Regions from separate parts of the Pseudomonas ogarae genome, predicted to be linked through region 3. Evidence: predicted binding sites of a transcription regulator. Region 3 holds the regulator's gene; each other region holds the start of a gene.
What was found. Region 3 encodes FliA, which starts transcription of late flagellar genes. Its sites were predicted from a motif close to CTAAAGTTTNNNNNNNNNNNGCCGNTAA; they were not measured.
Positions count from the first base shown of each region.

Region 1 (3,110 bases), 3.2 Mb from region 3:
CCGTTGGCCTTGAGCGCCTTGCGCACGCCACGGAAGATGTCGGTCAGGGCCGTTTCTTCGCTGACTGCCATGCGCAACGGGTGATCGAGCTTGATCCCGGTGAATTCCAGGGCTGCGGCTTCGACGTTGGCGCCTTCAAACGGTTCGACACGGAAGAAGTAGGTGTGGTCAGGGAACACAAAGCCTTTTTCGTCCATGCCGATGGTGGTCGCGGCGATTTCCAGCAAGGCGTCGGTGGCGGAGTTGAAACCGCCGGTTTCTACGTCGACGACGACCGGCAGGTAGCCACGGAACCGAGCAGCCATGGGGTGACGGGCGCCGCCCGAACCACCGTTGCCGTCCAGTTCGTCGTCGAAATGATCTTCACTCACGCGTTTTCCTCCAGCAGGCGCCAGCGCAGTTTTTCACCGGCGCGCAGCGGGATGACAGCCAGGTCGCCGAAAGGCAGGCTGGCGGGGGCGGTCCATTCGTCACGGACCAGGGTAATACGATCGGTGTTCACCGGCAGGCCATAGAAACGTGGGCCATGCAGGCTGGCGAAGCCTTCGAGTTTGTCCAGCGCGTTGCGCTGTTCGAATGCCTCGGCGTACATCTCGATGGCGGCATAGGCGGTGTAGCAACCGGCGCAACCGCAGGCCGCTTCCTTGGCGTGCTGGGCGTGAGGGGCCGAGTCGGTGCCGAGGAAAAACTTGGCGCTGCCGCTGGTGGCGGCGTCCAGCAAGGCTTCCTGGTGGGTATTGCGCTTGAGGATCGGCAGGCAATAGAAGTGCGGCCGGATCCCGCCCACCAGCATGTGGTTGCGGTTGTACAGCAGGTGATGGGCGGTAATGGTCGCGCCAACGTTGGCCGGGGCCTCGTTGACGAACTGCACGGCATCGCCGGTGGTGATGTGTTCGAACACCACCTTGAGGGTCGGGAAGCGCTCCACGACGCGGCGCATGTGCTCGTCGATGAAGATTTTCTCGCGGTCGAACACGTCGACGTCGCCCCGGGTGACTTCACCATGGATCAACAACGGCATGCCGACTTCGGCCATGGCCTCCAGCGCCGGGAAGATCTTGTCGATGCTGGTGACGCCGGAATCGGAATTGGTGGTCGCGCCGGCCGGGTACAGCTTGGCGGCGTGGACGAAGCCGCTGGCCTTGGCCTCGCGGATCTCTTCGGGCTGGGTGCGGTCGGTGAGGTACAGCACCATCAGCGGTTCGAAGCGGCTGCCAGCCGGGCGTGCGGCGAGGATGCGCTGGCGATAGCCATCGGCCTCAGCGGCGTTGCGCACTGGCGGAACCAGGTTAGGCATGATGATTGCGCGCCCGAAGGTGCGCGCGACATCGGCGACGGTATGGGTCAACACAGCACCATCGCGAAGATGAATATGCCAGTCGTCGGGACGCAGCAGGGTCAGGCGGTCGGACATTGGGGGGCTTCCAGGCGGGTCAAACTGTGGGAATGCTACCGGAAAAGACCGATTCAGGCACCCGCTATCAAGTTCTGCCGCAACTTACCGATAGCTCCTACAGGTGTGCCACGAATCCGTGCAGTGCCCCGGACAGGCGTCATACCCCTGGTATGCGTCGATCTTTGTATAAAAGTCAGTGGAGCCTCCCGTGCGCCAGCGTTATCTAGCCTTGCTCAGTGTGTTTGCCAGCCTCCCCGCCATGGCGCTCACTTTCCAGACCCGTCTGGAGAGCATTGAGTGGACGGTCGAAGGCGACAAGTTCGAGTGCCGGCTGAGCCAGCCGATCACCGATTTCGGCAGCGGTGAATTCGTGCGCCGGGCGGGCGAGCAGGCCACGTTCCGCCTCAAGAGCTATAACCCGATGCTGGGCGGCGGTTCGGCCACCTTGCTGGCGGCGGCTGCACCGTGGCAACCGGGGCGGGGCGATATCAACCTGGGCTCGGTCAGGATCGGCAGCGGCGATGTGCTGTTCGACAGTTCCCAAGTACAGGCAGGCCGACTGATCAGCGGATTGATGGAAGGTCGCAGCCCCGTGGTTCGACGCAACACCGAGGATGGGCGCGTTTCTGAAGTCCGGCTGCTGCCCGTGCGCTTCAACAAGGCGTTCAACGATTACCAGGGCTGCGTGGCGAAACTGTTGCCCAAGAACTTCGAACAGATCAAGCAAACCCAGATCGGCTTCCCCGGCGAGGGGATTGAGCTGGACGCTCGGGCCAAGGCCCAGTTGCAGGTCATGCTCGACTTCATCAAGGCAGACCCGAGCGTCAATCATATCGAACTTGATGGCCATTCCGACAACAGTGGCAACCGCCTGACCAACCGTGAGCTTTCTCGCCGCCGTGCGCTGGCCGTCATGGACTTCTTCAAGGCCAACGGTTTCCAGGAGTCCCAGTTCACCGTGCGCTTCCACGGCGAGCGTTATCCGCTGGTCGCCAATACCAACGCAGCCAATCGGGCCAAGAACCGTCGTGTCGTCGTAAAACTGGATCGGGTCGCGGCCACCCAGGCCCCGGCTCCACAGCCGCCAACACCAGCGGCAACACCAGCGGCAACACCAGCGCCGCCTGCCGTGGCGCCCGCTGCTGCGCCGGGCAAGACGGCGGCGCCGGTTGCCCCGGCCAAGGCGGCGGTGCCTGCTACGGCGGCTGCGCGCACTTCCTGATCCCGCCGGATCGTCGCGCAATCGACATAATCTGTCGCTTCGTCGTCATAAGCTGTCGCGCCCCTGTAAATTATCCGCGCTGGACGTTAGACTTCACGGCTTTCCGTACAACCCGTGGAGTGATGGCATGGCGGACGTAAACAAGGTCGTTCTGGCGTATTCCGGCGGCCTGGACACTTCGGTGATCCTCAAGTGGCTGCAGGACACTTATAACTGCGAAGTGGTGACCTTCACCGCTGACCTGGGACAGGGCGAAGAAGTCGAGCCTGCACGCGCCAAGGCTCAGGCCATGGGCGTCAAAGAGATCTACATCGATGACCTGCGCGAAGAGTTCGTCCGCGACTTCGTGTTCCCGATGTTCCGCGCCAACACCGTTTACGAAGGCGAGTACCTGCTGGGTACCTCCATCGCCCGTCCGTTGATCGCCAAGCGCCTGATCGAAATCGCCAACGAAACCGGCGCCGACGCCATTTCCCATGGCGCCACCGGCAA
Region 1 is NZ_CP077086.1:5,269,157-5,272,266, reverse strand. It holds gene rnt (ribonuclease T) at 1-371, opposite strand, end outside; gene pyrC (dihydroorotase) at 368-1,414, opposite strand; gene HU749_RS23185 (flagellar protein MotY) at 1,605-2,618, shown strand; gene HU749_RS23180 (argininosuccinate synthase) at 2,746-3,110, shown strand, end outside.
Region 1: a site for FliA is predicted at 1,481-1,508, ahead of HU749_RS23185 (flagellar protein MotY). Genes of this name have one in related genera too.

Region 2 (3,110 bases), 1.8 Mb from region 3:
TGCGGCACACCGGCAAATCCACCGCCCGGTCGCCAGTCGGCGGCTTCGAGACCCAGCTGTTGTTCACCGGGCAATAGCCCTTGCTGTCGACAATGAACGAAACCTTGCCACCCGGTGTGCTGCGGGTGAGTTTGTCGCATTCCTCCTGGCAGACCTGGGCAAAACGTTCGGTATAGCTGGCCATGTACTGCTTGGGGTCGGTACCGGAAATCAACTGGTAATTCTGGTCGAACAGGTTCAGGCCTTCGCCTTGCAGCGCCTCCAGGCGAACCTGGAGCGTGTCGCGGCATTCACTGGCGCGGGTGATGGCGGCATCCAGCTTGCCGTGGCCGAGCACGAACCGGCCCAACAGCGCCTGAACCTTCTCGGCCACGCCGGACAGGTCGCGGGTGGCCGTCGCCGAATGCTGCATGCGCTGGTCGATCAATTGGCTGTCGGCGTGGATCTGGGTGACCCGGTCGTTGATCCCCGTGTTGCTGTCGGCGAACTGCTGGATATGGGTCGCGATGTCCGCCAGCTTGCCGTTGGTGGATTCGAAATCGCCGATCATGCTTTCAAAATGGCCGGAGGCGCGTTCCACCACTTTCTGGGTTTCCCGGGCGCTGTGGCTGATTTGCGTGGTCTGCTCGTGGGTGGAGCTGACTTCATCGAGCATGGCGTCGATGTTGCGTGAGATGTCATCGGTGGCCCGGCTGACGTTTTGTGCCAGGGTTCGCACTTCATCGGCCACCACCGCGAAGCCACGGCCGCTTTCGCCAGCCCGGGCGGCTTCGATGGCGGCATTGAGGGCCAGCAGGTTGGTCTGGGCAGAGATCTGCTGGATCAACCCGACGATTGACTTGATGCTTGAGGAACGCTGGTTCAAGGCGCTCACCAGGGTGGCAAACTCACTTAGGCTGCTGGAGATTTCGCTGATGTTGCCGGTCACTTCCAGCAGCTCGGCGTAGGAGTCGCGGGCCATGCTCAGGTTCTGGGCGGTGGTGCTGGAGATGCCCTGGGTCTGGCGCGAGACTTCTTCGATGCGGCCCACGGCGGTGTTGCTCTGGTCCATCACTTCCTTGGCGAAGCGCGCCTGGTGGGTGGCGCTGTCGCTGGAGTCGCTGATGTTCTTCAGCGAACGGGCCGACTCGACAGCGATGTGCACGGTCAGCGCTTGGACGTTGCTGATGATCTCCCGTTGCTTGGCCAGGAAACGGTTGCAGGTGCCGGCCAGTACGCGAATCTCGTCGTGAGTCACCAGCGGCAGGTCCTTGGACAGGTCGCCTTCGCCGTTGGCGATCTCTTCCAGGGCCTTGGTCATGACGGTGACGGGGCGCACGATGAGGTGGCGGAAATACCAGACCATGAAGCTGATCATGGCCAACGTCAGGACCGCGCCAAAGAGCAGGGCATGGGTAAGGCTGTCGAGCCGGCCTTCGATCTGCCCCAGCAATGCGCCGTCCAACTGCGCGTTGCGCAACTGCAGCAGGATCTCGGCGCGGGCACTGAGGGCCACCCAATACAACAAGCCACTGACCAGCACCAACAGGAAAAGGCTCGACAGCTTTTTGGTGAGGGTATCGAAAAACTGCATCTCGATAGACTCGTACAAGGCCTTTAACGTCTGCATGCCGCTGCTCCTGGGCAAAAAAATCTCTCAATGGAATACATTCGACCGCGAGCGCCAAAGCTTTAGGGGCGGATAGGGCTATTTGATATCACCCTGGAGACTCTGCTGCTCTTCAGCCTGCCTTGGCGATGAGATAGAGATGTCAATACCTGTTGGAGCGAATTAGACGAAAGTCGTACTAGCGCCTTGCCTGACGACTGCTACGGTTTGAAGTGCAAAACAATAAAAACAACACGGGAGGACACCTCCATGTCCACTGAAAAGCAACAGGCTGCGCGTGCCTACTGGACGGAAAACCTACGCTGGATGCTGGTCTTGCTGGCTATCTGGTTCCTGGTGTCGTTCGGCTTCGGCATTTTGCTGGTTGATGCACTCAACACCATCAGTTTCTTCGGTACACCCTTGGGGTTCTGGTTTGCCCAGCAGGGTTCCATCTACGTCTTTGTGCTCGAGATTTTCTTCTATGTCTGGAAGATGAATCAGCTCGATCGCAAATATGACGTCCACGAAGACTGAGGGCGGCGCACATGGACACAAAAACCCTGATTTATCTGGTCGTAGGCGCCTCCTTCGCGTTGTACATCGCGATTGCAATCTGGACGCGTGCCGGTTCCACCAGCGAATACTATGTCGCCAGCAAGGGCGTGCATCCGGTACTCAACGGCATGGCCACCGGTGCTGACTGGATGTCGGCGGCTTCGTTCATCTCCATGGCCGGGATCATTGCCTTCGCCGGTTACGACGGTTCGGTCTACCTGATGGGCTGGACCGGGGGCTACGTGCTGTTGGCGATGTGCCTGGCGCCGTACCTGCGAAAATTTGGCAAGTTCACCGTACCCGAGTTCGTCGGGGCTCGTTATTACTCGCAGACGGCGCGGGTGGTGGCAGTGATCTGCGTGATTTTCATTTCCTTCACCTATGTGGCGGGACAGATGCGCGGCGTCGGGATCGTCTTTTCCCGTTACCTGGAAGTGGATATCAACGTCGGTGTCATGATCGGCATGGCCATCGTATTCTTTTATTCGGTGTTGGGCGGCATGAAGGGCATCACCTACACCCAGGTGGCGCAGTATTGCGTGATGATTTTCGCCTACATGGTGCCGGCGATTTTCATCTCGATAATGATCACCGGCAACCCAATACCGCAACTGGGCTTTATCAGCGAAGTGGGCGGTTCGGGGCAGAGCGTGATCGAGCGGCTCAACGGCCTGGGTGCCGAGTTGGGCTTCAGCGCCTATACCGATGGCACCAAGTCGACCATGGACGTGTTCTTCATCACCATGGCGCTGATGGTCGGTACTGCAGGCCTGCCCCATGTGATCGTGCGTTTCTTTACCACGCCGACCGTTCGGGATGCACGCAAGTCAGCAGGCTACGCATTGCTGTTCATCGCCATTCTCTACACCACCGCGCCGGCCGTGGCGGCCTTCGCACGTACCAATCTGCTGACCTCCATTCCCAACGTCAGTTATGCCACCGCGCCAGCCTGGTTCAAAGCCTG
Region 2 is NZ_CP077086.1:3,801,497-3,804,606, reverse strand. It holds gene HU749_RS16520 (methyl-accepting chemotaxis protein) at 1-1,609, opposite strand, end outside; gene HU749_RS16515 (DUF4212 domain-containing protein) at 1,859-2,125, shown strand; gene HU749_RS16510 (sodium:solute symporter family protein) at 2,137-3,110, shown strand, end outside.
Region 2: a site for FliA is predicted at 1,648-1,675, ahead of HU749_RS16520 (methyl-accepting chemotaxis protein). Genes of this name have one in related genera too.

Region 3 (3,110 bases):
TGGAAACCGCGAAAAATTGCATTGAGCAGATCCGCATCATCTGGTCGGCTTTCCAGCTCGACCAGCTGTTCGGACAGTTGCTCTAGAATCTCGCCGGCCTCAACCAGGAAATCCTGAAGGATCTCTTCATCGGCGCCGAAGCTCATTAATGGCTGCTCCTAAAACAGGGCTAAAACTCAGAATCCAAGGCTGGACAGCAAATCGTCCACATCGTCCTGACCGGACATAACGTCTTCTCTTTTATCGGCATGAATCTGCGGACCTTCACCCTGAGAGAGATGTTTTTGTGGATCTTTTTCAGCAAGCATCGCTTCACGGTCGTGTTCGATGCCTGCAAAGCGGTCGACCTGGCTGGCCATCAACACCAGTTTGAGCAGGTTGCTTTCCACTTCGGTGACCAGTTGGGTCACACGCTTGATCACTTGGCCGGTCAGGTCCTGATAGTCCTGAGCCAGCAGAATGTCGTTGAGATTGCTTGCCACGGCGCGGTTCTCGGTGCCGCTGCGCGTCAGGAAACCGTCGACGCGACGGGCCAGCTCCCGAAACTCTTCAGCGCCGACTTCGCGACGCATGAACCGGCCCCAGTCGGTACTCAAGGCCTGGGCTTCTTCGCTCAGGCCATTGACCAGCGGCGTTGCACTTTCCACCAGGTCCATGGTGCGGTTGGCCGCGGCCTCGGTCAGCTTGACCACATAACCCAGACGCTCGGTGGCGTCGGTGATCTGCGAGACTTCCTCGGCCTGCGGCATATGCGGGTCGATCTGGAAATTGACAATCGCGCTGTGCAATTCACGCGTGAGCTTGCCCACTTCCTGATACAGACCGCGGTCACGGGTCTGGTTGAGCTCATGGATCATTTGAACCGCATCGCCAAAGCGACCTTTTTCAAGGCTGTCGACCAGTTCGCGGGCATGTTTTTTCAGGGTCGATTCGAAATCGCCCATTGAAGATTCGTTGTCCATAGCTCCCCCGTGGCGCCGTTAACCGATGCGTTCGAAGATTTTTTCGATCTTCTCTTTCAACGCCTGGGCCGTGAAGGGTTTGACCACATAGCCGTTTACACCGGCTTGGGCCGCTTCGATGATCTGCTCGCGCTTGGCTTCGGCAGTGACCATCAGCACCGGAAGATGCTTGAGCTTTTCGTCGGCGCGCACATGGCGCAGCAAGTCGATACCGGTCATGCCGGGCATGTTCCAGTCAGTTACCAGAAAGTCGATGCTCCCGCTGTTGAGGACCGGAATGGCTGTGATGCCATCATCCGCCTCGACCGTGTTGGTGAACCCAAGGTCACGCAACAGGTTTTTTATGATCCGCCGCATCGTTGAGAAGTCATCAACGATGAGGATTTTCATGTTCTTGTCCAATTCGACCTCCAAGCAGTCTTAAACGCGCCCAGCACCTGGACGCGCCATTTCAATCAATCCGGCACAACACTCGACAACGGTCCGGAGCACAACGGATGGAGACTGGCGCAGTACCTGCCAGGCCAGCCTCGTTCGCAGCGTCCCCACACTGCCTGTCAACGCGCTCGCCACTCCCCCAAACGCCCCCGCAAACGGGCCGCGCACTGGCTGTGTAACTGGCTGACCCGCGATTCGCTGACCCCCAGGACCTCACCGATTTCCTTGAGGTTCAGCTCTTCGTCGTAGTACAGCGCCAAGACCAGTCGCTCACGCTCCGGCAAATTGGCAATCGCATCCGCCAGCGCACTCTGGAAACGTTCATCTTCCAGGTCACGCGACGGCTCCATGTGAGCACTCGCGTTATCCTCATGCAGCCCTTCGTGTTCGCCGTCCTGCAACAGGTCGTCGAAACTGAACAGGCGGCTGCCCAAGGTATCGTTCAAAATCCCGTAATAATCGTCGAGACTCAATTGGAGTTCGGCCGCAACCTCGTGATCTTTAGCGTCACGCCCGGTTTTAGCTTCAATTGCCCGAATTGCATCGCTGACCATGCGGGTATTGCGATGCACCGAACGCGGCGCCCAATCGCCCTTGCGGACTTCATCGAGCATGGCCCCGCGAATGCGAATACCGGCATACGTCTCGAAACTGGCGCCCTTGCTCGCGTCGTATTTGTTCGACACTTCGAGCAGGCCGATCATGCCCGCCTGGATCAAGTCTTCGACCTGGACACTGGCCGGCAAACGCGCCAGCAAGTGATAGGCGATACGCTTGACCAGCGGTGCGTAACGCTCGATCAATTCGTACTGGGCGTCCCGTGCCGATTTTTTGTAGAGATGGTTGTAACCGCTGGCTGTCATAGCACGGGCCCTGCTGTTTGTTGCACAAGACGCTCGACGAAAAATTCCAGATGCCCGCGGGGGTTGGCCGGCAGTGGCCAGGTGTCGACCTTCTGGGCGATCGCCTTGAACGCCAGCGCGCATTTGGAACGTGGAAAGGCTTCATAAACGGCACGTTGCTTCTGGACGGCCTTGCGAACGCTTTCGTCGTAAGGCACTGCGCCGACGTATTGTAGGGCGACGTCCAGGAAGCGATCCGTGACCTTTGTCAACTTGGCGAACAGGTTGCGTCCTTCCTGCGGGCTCTGGGCCATGTTGGCCAGGACGCGGAAGCGGTTCATGCCATAGTCGCGGTTAAGCAGTTTGATCAGGGCATAGGCGTCGGTGATGGACGTCGGTTCGTCGCAGACCACCAGCAGCACTTCCTGGGCAGCGCGGACGAAACTGACGACCGAGTCACCAATACCGGCCGCGGTATCGATCACCAGCACATCAAGGTTGTCGCCGATGTCGCTGAACGCCTGGATCAGGCCCGCGTGCTGGGCCGGGGTCAGGTGAACCATGCTCTGGGTGCCGGAGGCAGCCGGCACGATGCGAATCCCGCCCGGCCCCTGCAACAACACGTCACGCAGTTCACAGCGCCCTTCAATCACGTCCGCCAGGGTGCGTTTGGGTGTAAGCCCCAACAACACGTCGACGTTCGCCAGGCCCAGGTCGGCGTCCAGCAGCATGACCCGTCGGCCAAGCTCTGCCAGAGCCAGGGACAAGTTCACTGACACGTTAGTCTTCCCGACGCCACCTTTGCCGCCGGTCACCGCGATCACCTGTACGGGATGCATGCTGCCCATGTTCGTTCTTTACCTTGTCT
Region 3 is NZ_CP077086.1:2,033,425-2,036,534, reverse strand. It holds gene HU749_RS09100 (chemotaxis protein CheA) at 1-146, opposite strand, end outside; gene HU749_RS09095 (protein phosphatase CheZ) at 177-962, opposite strand; gene HU749_RS09090 (chemotaxis response regulator CheY) at 981-1,352, opposite strand; gene fliA (RNA polymerase sigma factor FliA) at 1,520-2,263, opposite strand; gene fleN (flagellar synthesis regulator FleN) at 2,260-3,090, opposite strand.

Region 4 (3,110 bases), 1.3 Mb from region 3:
CCAGTTCCACCGCATGCAACACATTCTCCGGGGTGCGCCAGGCGTCGGCGCGCGCCTTGCGCTTGTCGCTCCAGTACAGCAGGAATGCCACCACGCTGACGACGCCATAGGCCACCATCGGCACCCACGACACCGCCCGTAGTCCGAACAGCAGCGCACCGAACAACGGCAAGGCACAGAGCAGTGCAAACAGCATCAGTTTGAGCCGCAGGTGCTGCACGGCGCCGTCGACATTGCGTCCGGCGCGCTTGCGCCTGCCTGACTCGTTCATGACTGGGCAGCGGTCCAGTCCACCCAGCCGAATTGCCAGGTTGCCAGGATCAACAGGCCGAAGGCGATTCGATACCAGGCGAACACGGCGTAGCTATGACTGGCGATGAATCGCAGCAGGCCCTTGACCGCAATCATGGCGAAAATGAACGCCGTGACGAAGCCAATGGCGAACACCGGGAAATCCGCCGGGACGAACAACTCACGGTATTTGTAGCCCGAGTAGACCGCCGCACCGACCATGGTCGGCATCGCCAGGAAGAACGAAAACTCGGTAGCGGTTTTACGCGACAGCCCGAACAGCAGGCCACCGATGATGGTCGCACCGGAACGGGAGGTACCTGGGATCATCGCAATGCATTGGGCCAGGCCGACCTTCAGTGCATCCTTCCAGGAGATCTCGTCCACCGTTTCGGCGTGCACCTGGTGCTGGCGCTTCTCGGCCCAGAGCATCACCAGGCCGCCCACCACCAGCGCGGCGGCCACCGTGATCGGGTTGAACAGGTAGTGGTGGATCCAGTCGGCGAACAGCACACCCAAGACCACGGCAGGCAGGAAGGCGATCAGCAGGTTGGCGGTAAACCGGCGGGCGCTGGGTTGCGTCGGCAGACCCAGCACCACATCGAAGATCTTGCGCCGGAACTCCCAGACCACCGCCAGGATCGCGCCGAGCTGGATGATAATGTTGAACGCCATCGCACGTTCGCCACCGAACTCAAGCAAGTCGGCGACAATGATCTGGTGCCCCGTGCTGGAAATCGGCAGAAACTCCGTCAAGCCTTCTACTACGCCAAGAATCAGTGCCGAAAAGGCGGTCCACAAATCCATTCATCCCCCAAAAAAGACGCTGTTCATGCAGGTCTTATCAATATTCAAGTGTCATGCAGGTACCCCGCGGCCGGTGCACGATAACCGTGACCTTTCAAAAAAAACCAATGAAAAATCAGAACAGGCTCAGGTTTTGCGCTGCGGGGCCGAAATCCTATCAGACAAGCCCTGATAACGCTGCCGCGTTGTGACTCAGGTCAATGACCGATAGCGGCCGGGCGCTACAGTGCCGGCCGTCGATATGACAAGAATAAAAAACCGGAGTGACAGCGTATGAATAGCTTGCGCAGTGTGTCGATCAGCCGACGCTTGTGGCTCATCCTGGTCGTGGCCGTCGTGATGTTGTTCACGCTCGGCGCGTTGATGCTTAAACAGATCCACACCGACCTCTACCAAGCCAAGGTGCAGAAAACCCAGCACGTGGTACAGACCGCCAGCGGTGTACTGACCTACTACCATGGCCTGGAAACCGCTGGCACCCTGACCCGCGACGCCGCGCAAAAGCAGGCCCTCAGCGCCGTGCGTGGCCTGCGCTATAACCAGAGTGATTATTTCTGGATCAACGACCTGGCGCCGGTCATGGTCATGCACCCGACCAACCCGAAACTTGAAGGCCAGAACCTCTCGGCGATCCGTGACCCGAACGGTTATGCGCTGTTCAACGAGATGGTTGCCATCGCCAAGTCCAAGGGCGCCGGCATGATCAACTACCTCTGGCCGAAGCCAGGCGCCGAGGCCCCGGTGGGCAAGACCTCCTACGTCCAATTGTTCGAACCCTGGGGTTGGATCATCGGTTCGGGCGTTTACATCGATGACGTCCAGGCCGAGTTCCAGTCCCAAGTGATCAAGGCCTCGGTGGTCGGCCTGATCATCACCCTGCTCATGGGCCTGCTGTTGACCCTGATTGTGCGCAGCATCGTCGGCCCGCTGCAGGAAACGGTCAACGCCATGGCCAATATCGCCAGCGGCGAAAGTGACCTGACCCGCACCCTCGATACCCACGGCCAGGACGAAGTCACCCAACTGGCGCGGCATTTCAACGCCTTTACCGCCAAGCTGCGGCAAGTGGTGACCCAACTGCAAGCTTCGGCCAGCGCGCTGGGGCAGTCCTCCAGTGAATTGGGCAACGACGCCGCCCAGGCCCAGGAACGCAGCCAGCAGCAGTCGCAACAAATGGAACTGGTGGCGACCGCGATCAATGAAGTGACCTATGGCGTGCAGGACGTGGCCAAGAACGCCGAGCACGCGGCCAGCGAGATGCGCGACGCCGAATCCCAGGCCCAGCAAGGCCAGGTCAACATTGATGGCAGTTTGCAGCAGATCGACCGCCTGTCCCAGACCATCGACCAGGCGGTGGAAGTGATCCGCACCCTGGCCAGTGAAAGCACCCAGATTGGCAGCGTGCTGGAGGTGATTCGCTCCATTGCCGAGCAGACCAACCTGCTGGCCCTCAACGCCGCGATCGAAGCCGCCCGCGCCGGCGAACAAGGCCGGGGCTTTGCGGTGGTCGCCGATGAAGTGCGGCTGCTGGCCCAGCGTACACAGAAGTCCACCGCAGAGATCCAGGCGATGATCGAGCGCCTGCAAACCCATTCCGAAGCCGCCGTGAAAGTCATCAGCGACAGCAGCCGCGCCTCGCAACTGACCATCGAACAGGCCGGCCTGGCCGGGGCCAGCCTCAACGCCATCGGCCAGGCCCTGCGCAATCTCAACAGCCTGAACGCCTCCATCGCCAGTGCCACCCTGCAACAGGCCCATGTGGTGGAAGACATCAACCAGAACGTCACCCAGGCCGCCGGCTTGTCCCACAGCACCGCCATGGCCGCCGAACAATCCAGCCAGGCAAGCAGCCGCCTCAAGGCACTGAGTGAAGAGTTGAACGGTTTGCTCAAGCAGTTCCGGGTCTGAAGATTGATGGGCTATTTGTGGGAGCGGGCTTGCTCGCGATAGCGACGGTACATTCAACATTGGTATTGGAGCTGCCCACGCCATAGCGTTTACAATCGCCGCCC
Region 4 is NZ_CP077086.1:3,328,397-3,331,506, reverse strand. It holds gene HU749_RS14565 (DUF1294 domain-containing protein) at 1-271, opposite strand, end outside; gene HU749_RS14560 (undecaprenyl-diphosphate phosphatase) at 268-1,098, opposite strand; gene HU749_RS14555 (methyl-accepting chemotaxis protein) at 1,372-3,006, shown strand.
Region 4: a site for FliA is predicted at 1,224-1,251, ahead of HU749_RS14555 (methyl-accepting chemotaxis protein). Genes of this name have one in related genera too.